2 regions of the Kocuria flava genome follow, and region 2 is predicted to be linked to the other one. Evidence: riboswitches for the same ligand, from Rfam matches in the RefSeq annotation. Region 2 holds a riboswitch; the other holds the start of a gene.
The links. A riboswitch is a leader RNA that binds a small molecule or an ion and turns the genes downstream of it on or off. The one in region 2 is predicted to bind thiamine pyrophosphate.
Positions count from the first base shown of each region.

Region 1: it holds a riboswitch for thiamine pyrophosphate, as region 2 does, so the genes downstream of both, thiM (hydroxyethylthiazole kinase) here and thiO (glycine oxidase ThiO) in region 2, are expected to answer to the same signal.

Region 1 covers NZ_CP013254.1:2,669,147-2,672,388, reverse strand. The annotation lists gene AS188_RS11915 (ribonuclease E/G) at 1-1,161, shown strand, start outside; TPP riboswitch at 1,399-1,493, shown strand; gene thiM (hydroxyethylthiazole kinase) at 1,484-2,353, shown strand; gene thiE (thiamine phosphate synthase) at 2,350-3,090, shown strand; gene AS188_RS11900 (bifunctional hydroxymethylpyrimidine kinase/phosphomethylpyrimidine kinase) at 3,087-3,242, shown strand, end outside.
Region 2 covers NZ_CP013254.1:421,205-424,446, reverse strand. The annotation lists gene AS188_RS01975 (gamma-glutamyl-gamma-aminobutyrate hydrolase family protein) at 1-625, shown strand, start outside; gene thiE (thiamine phosphate synthase) at 738-1,403, opposite strand; TPP riboswitch at 1,499-1,601, shown strand; gene thiO (glycine oxidase ThiO) at 1,604-2,869, shown strand; gene thiS (sulfur carrier protein ThiS) at 2,866-3,105, shown strand; gene AS188_RS01955 (thiazole synthase) at 3,170-3,242, shown strand, end outside.

The sequences.
Region 1 (3,242 bases), 1.3 Mb from region 2:
GAGGTCACCTCGCTGGGCCTCGTGCAGATGACCCGCAAGCGCATGGGCACGGGCCTGCTCGAGGTCTTCTCGGAGCCGTGCGAGCACTGCGCCGGCCGCGGGGTCGTCGTCCACGACCACCCGCTCGAGGGCCGCGCCGGCGGGTCCGGCTCCGAGTCCCGCGAGCAGCGCCCGAACCGCACCGAGCGCAAGCGCAGCCGCCGCGGCGGCGCCGAGCAGCCGCCGCGGGCCGAGGCCCGCCCGGCCGAGGCGGATCCCGCGGAGAAGGCGAAGGCCGAGGCGGCCCGCACCGCGTTCGCGACCATCGCCGCCGCCACCCACCACGAGGTGCCGGCCGAGACCGCCGCCGAGGACGCGGCGGCCGGAACGGCTCCCGCGGCGGAGGGGGCCCGGGGCGAGGAGGGCGAGGGCCGCTCGGAGGGGTCCGGACGCTCCCGCAAGAAGCGGCGCGGCAAGCGCAGCCGCAACCGGGGCCAGGGCGGCGAGTCCGCGCAGCGGCCGGAGCCCGGGGACCGCGAGGAGCCCCGCGGCGAGGACCGTGGCGGCGAGCGCGCCGGGGACCGTGGCGAGGACCGCGGTCAGGACCGCGGGGCCGCGCCCGAGCAGCAGGACGGCGCCGCGTCGCGCCTGACGATCAAGGGCGAGGTCATCGAGCTCCCGCAGGGCCACGCCGCGGCCGGCGAGCAGCCCGGGCGCCCTGCGGAGGGCGCCCGGCTGACGCTGGACTCCCTGGCCGACGCCTTCGGTGCCCCGGCGGACGCGCAGGCCGAGACCCCGGCGCGCCGTGCCCCCGAGCCCGAGCCGGCCCCGCGGCAGGAGCGCGCCCCGCGGCAGGAGCGCGCCCCGCGGGAGAAGCCCGCCCGCCGGGCGGAGCAGCCCCGCCAGGCGGAGCAGCCGCGGCAGGAGGAGCCGGCCCGCCCGGAGGAGCCCGCACGGCCCCGTCGTCGTTCCCGCCGGGCCAGCGCCCCGGCCGGACGGGCGGGCGAGGCGACGGTCACCGCCGAGGAGGCCGCGGCCGCCGAGGGCGCCCGCCACGTCGCGAAGCTGCCCGCCCGGCCCGCCGGGCAGGAGCGCCCGCAGGGCTCCGGTGCCCCGACCATCGTGGGCGTCGGCGTCAAGGCCGAGGACCTCACCAGCGGCCGTCCCGCCGGCGAGGGCTGAGCCCCGGCGCCCGACCCTGCAGCACCCGGAAGGACCCCGGCCCGCGCGGCCGGGGTCCTTCCCCGTCCCGGTCCCGGCGCGGGGACCGCGCACGGACCCCGTCCGGGCGGCCGGGGCAGCCTACCGACCGGGGCCGTCCCCGCCCCGACCGCCGAACCGCCGGGCCCCGCGCCGGGCACGCCGCACCGGTCCGGACCCGCCGGGCCCCGCGCCGCACGGATGGCTAGACTGGCAGGACCACGTGACACGGGGTGCCGCGAGCAGCGGCTGAGATCACACCCGTCGAACCTGATCTAGTCAGTACTAGCGAAGGGATGTCGCAATGCGCGATGCCGTCTCCACCTCCCCGCCGCGGCCCGGGAGCGCCGCGCCCCCGGACCCCGCCCTCGCCGAGGCCGCCGCCGCGGCCCTCGAGCGGCTGCGCACGGCCGCCCCGCTCGTGCAGTGCATCACCAACACGGTGGTCGCCAACGTCACCGCCAACGTCCTGCTCGCCGTGGGCGCGTCCCCGGCGATGACCGACATCCAGGGAGAGGGCGGGGTGTTCGCCGAGCTCGCCGACGGGCTGCTCGTGAACACCGGCACGCCCTCCGCCGAGCAGCGCGGGGCGGCCTACGAGGCCGTCGGCGCCCGCTCCCGCGCGGGCCGGCCCTGGGTGCTGGACCCGGTGGCCGTCGGCGCGCTGCCCGTGCGCACCGCCCTCGCCCGCGACCTGCTCGCCTTCCGCCCGGCGGTGGTGCGCGGCAACGCGTCCGAGGTGATCGGCCTCGCCGGCGGCGCCGGCGGCCGCGGCACGGACGCCACCGACGACGTCGACGCGGCGCGCGGTGCCGCCGCCGAGCTGGCCGCACGGGCCGGGTGCGCGGTCGCCGTGTCCGGACCCGTGGACCTGGTGCGCTCCGCCGGCGGGACGGTCGTGCGCGTCCCCCACGGGAGCGCGCTGCTGACCCGCATCACCGGCGGCGGCTGCGCCCTCGGGGCCCTGACGGCCGCGTTCACCGCCGTGGCGGAGGATCCGGCGGCCGCGGCCGTCGCGGCCACCACCGTCTACACCCTGGCCGCCGAGGACGCCGCGGGCGCCGCCGGGGGGCCGGGCTCCTTCGCCGTGGCCCTGCTGGACCGGCTGCACGGGATCACCCCGGAGCAGGTCGCCGCCCGGGCCCGGCTCGTGCGCGAGGAGGACGACCGGTGAGCGCCCGCCTCGACCCCGCGGCCCTCGTCCTGCACCTCGTGACCGACACCGCCCTCAGCGCCCCGCGCCAGGTCCCCGACGTCGTCGCGGCCGCCGTGGCCGGTGGCGCCGGCATGGTCCAGGTCCGGGACAAGCACGCCTCCGCCCGCGAGCTCACGGCCCTGCTCGTGGCCGTGGCCGAGCGCGTGGGCCGTGCGGTGCCCGTGCTCGTCGACGACCGCGCCGACGTCTACCTCGCGGCCCGGGCCGCGGGGGCCCCCGTGGCGGGGGTGCACGTGGGGCAGGCCGACCTGCCCGTCGAACTCGCCCGCCGCGTCGTGGGCCCGGACGCGGTCCTGGGCCTGAGCGCGGCCTCGGCCGGGGAGCTGGCCGCCGCCTCGGCGCTGCCCCCGGGCACCGTGGACTACCTCGGCGTGGGCGCCGTGCACGCCACGCGCACCAAGCCCGACCACCCCGCGCCGCTCGGGGTCGAAGGCTTCGCCCGCGCCGCCGCCCGCACGGGCCTGCCGTGCCTGGCCATCGGCGGGGTGCGCGTCGAGGACGCCGCCCCGCTGCGCACCGCCGGGGCCGCCGGGCTCGCGGTGGTCTCGGGGATCTGCGCCGCCCCGGACCCCGCCGCCGCGGCCGCCCGCTACGTGCGGGCCTTCACCGCGTCCGGCCGCGCGCCGGGCGCCGGGCCGGACGGGCCGCCGGAACCGGCCGCCGCCGGCCCCGCCGCGGGGGAGGGGGCCCGGTGAGCGCGCGCGTGCCCCGCGTCCTGGCCGTGGCCGGCACCGACCCCACCGGCGGGGCGGGCCAGCACGCGGACCTGAAGTCGATCGCCGCGATGGGCGGCTACGGGATGAGCGCCGTGACCGCCGTCGTCGTGCAGAACACCCTCGGCGTGCGC
Region 2 (3,242 bases):
CCTCGTCGACTCCAGCGCCGCCGCGCTGCCCGACCCGGCCGTCGCCGCGGCCGCCGACGGGCTGCTGGTGCTGGGCGGCGGCGACGTCGACCCCGCCCTCCACGGGGCCGAGGGGCCCGTGCCCGGCCAGTACGGCGTCGACCCGCGCGCCGACCGCTACACCCTGGAGCTGCTCACCGCGTGCCTCGACCGCGACGCCCCGCTGCTCGCCGTCGGCCGCGGCGCCCAGCTGCTGAACATCGCGTGCGGCGGGACCCTCGTCCCCGGCCTCGGCCCCGGGCACCAGGGGCACCCCGAGCGGGCCGAGGCCCGGGAGGAGGAGGTCGTGCTCGCGCCCGGCAGCCGCCTGGCCGGTCTCCTCGGTGCCGGGCGGGCCACCGTCCGCTCCGACCACCACCAGGGCCTCGCCGTCGTCGGCCCCGACCTGCGGGTCGCCGCCGTGGCCGGGGACGGCACCGTCGAGGCCGTCGAGCACCGCCACCGCACCTGGGTCCTCGGGCTGCAGTGGCACCCCGAGGACTCCCACGGTCCGTGCGCGCACCGGCGGGCGCTGTTCGGCGCCTTCGGGGCGCAGCTGGCGGCCGGCCGCCGCCCGGCCGCGGGGGAGGACCTGCTGGCCGCGTGAGGTTCCCCCAGTCCGCGAGGGGCGGCGTTCGGCGGTTCTGTTTCCCGCAGAGCCGCCGAACGCCGCCCCTCGCGGTGTTCTTCCGCGGTGCGTCCCGGGGCGCGTGCCGGGCTCAGGCCGGCAGCAGCTCCCGCAGCCGGCGGGCGGCCGCCTCCGGGTCGACGGCCTCCGTGACGGCCCGGACGACGACGGCGCGCCGCGCCCCGGCCGCCAGCACCGCCGGCAGGCGGTCCGCGTCGATGCCGCCGATCGCGAACCACGGCACGGCCCCCGCCCGGCCGGCGGTCAGCGCGGCGGTCTCCTCGACGAGCCCGAGGCCGGTGGCCGCCCGCCCGGGCTTGGTGGGGGTCTCCCACAGCGGGCCGGTGCAGAAGTAGTCGACCTCGGGGTCCTCGAGCGCGGCGCGGGCCTGGGCGGCACTGTGGGTCGAGCGCCCGATCAGCACGTCCGGGCCGAGCAGCGCGCGGGCCTGGGCGGGGGAGAGGTCGTGCTGGCCGCCGTGGAAGACGTCGGCGCCCACGAGCGCGGCGACGTCGGCGCGGTCGTTGACGGCGAACAGCGTCCCGTGCTCGGCCGCGACCCGCGCCAGCACGTCCAGGGCCTCGAGCTCGGCGTCCACCTCGAGGGACTTGTCGCGCAGCTGCACGACGTCCGCCCCGCCGGCGCAGATCGCGTGCAGGAACTCCTCGAGGTCGCCCCGCTCCGTGCGCGCGCCGGTGCACACGTACAGCCGGGCCGTGGCCAGCCGGGCGGCCCGCTCGCGGCGCAGCGCGCTCACCGGCGCGCTGCCGGGGGCACCGGGGGTCGTGACGGATCGGGGGGTCTCGGTATGCTGGGTCACACGCTGAAGGGTAGTCCGTGAGGACGAGCTCCAGCGCGTTCTGCGGGAGCCCCGGACGGGGCTGAGAGGGCTTGAGCGCCGACCGCCACACCTGATGCGGGTCATGCCGCCGTAGGAAAGGACAGCCGGTGGACACCGTGCACCCTCCGACCACCTCCCCGCACCCGGCCGGGACCGAGCACCTGCGCGCGGACGTCGCCGTGGTCGGCGCCGGCGTCATCGGCCTGGCCACCGCCTGGGAGCTGCGGCGCCGGGGGTGCTCCGTCGTCGTCGTCGACCCCGACCCCGGGGCGGGCGCCAGCCGCGCCGCCGCCGGGATGCTCGCCCCCGTCAGCGAGGTCCAGCACCGGCAGGACGCGCTCGTCCCCCTCATGCGCGCCTCGGCCGCCGCGTACCCGGGGTTCGTGGCCGGGCTCGAGGCCGCCGCGGGCGCGTCCGTGGGCCACCGCGCCACCGAGACCCTCGTCTGCGCCGCCGATCCCGCCGACCGGCAGGCCCTGGCCGACCTGCGGGAGCTGCAGCTGCGCCACGGCATGGAGGTGGAGGCCCTGCCGGTGCGCGCGGCCCGCGCCCTCGAGCCCGCGCTGAGCCCTCGGCTCGCCGGCGCCTTCCGGATCCCCGGGGACCACCAGGTCGACCCGCGCCGGCTCGTCGCGGCCCTGCTCGCCGCCCTCACCGCCCAGGACCCGCCCGAGGGCGCCCCGGCCGGGCCCGTCCGCATCGTCCACGACCGGGTCACGGCCCTGCGCCGCGGGCCCTCCGGTGCCGTGACCGGCGTGCGCCTGTCCCGGGGCGGGATGGTCTCCGCCGGCGGGACGCTCCTGGCCCCGGGCGCCGCCCTCGCCGCGATCGACGGGCTGCCCGCCGGGGCCCGTCCGCCCCTGCGCCCGGTGCACGGGGACATCCTGCGCGCCCGCCTGCCCGACGGGGCCCCCGAGCTGCTCGGGCGCACCGTGCGCGGGCTCGTCCACGGGGTGCCCGTCTACCTCGTGCCGCGGGCCGACCGCACGCTCGTGATCGGGGCGACCTCCCGCGAGGACGACCTCGCCGGGGCCAGCGCCGGCGGGGTGTTCCGGCTGCTGCGCGACGCCCAGGCGCTGGTGCCCGGCACCGCCGACCTCGAGCTCACCGAGGTCCTCGCCCGCGCCCGCCCCGGCACCCCCGACGACGTCCCCTGCCTGGGTCCGGTCCGCGACCCGGACGGGACCCCCGTGCCCGGGCTCGTGCTCTCCACCGGCTACTTCCGCCACGGCGTGCTGCTCACCCCGCTGGCCGCCCGCCTCGCCGCCCAGCTGCTCGCCGGCGAGCCCGGCCCCGACCCCGCCGCCGACGCGGAGCTGCTGACCACCACCGACCCGCAGCGCTTCGCCACCCCGTCCCCGACTCCCAGGAGCCCCCGATGACCGTCCTCCGCCTCAACGGCCGCCCGCACGAGACCGAGGGCGAGCCGACCGTCGCCGACCTCGTCGCCGAGGCCGTCGGCCGCCCCCTAGGGCCCGACGGCGCCCCGCTGGACGGCGGGCGCCTCGGGGTCGCCGTGGCCCTCGACGCCGCGGTCGTGCCCCGCAGCCGGTGGGCGACCACCACGGTGGGCGAGGGCCGGTCCGTCGAGATCGTCACCGCCGTGCAGGGAGGCTGAGCCCGTGCACCCCGCCTCCGACCCGCTCGTCCTCGACGGCGTGCGCCTGTCCTCCCGGCTGATCATGGGCACCGGCGGACTGAGCTCCCTGCACACCCTCGAACAGGCCCTCGTGGCCTCCGGCACCGAGCTGACCA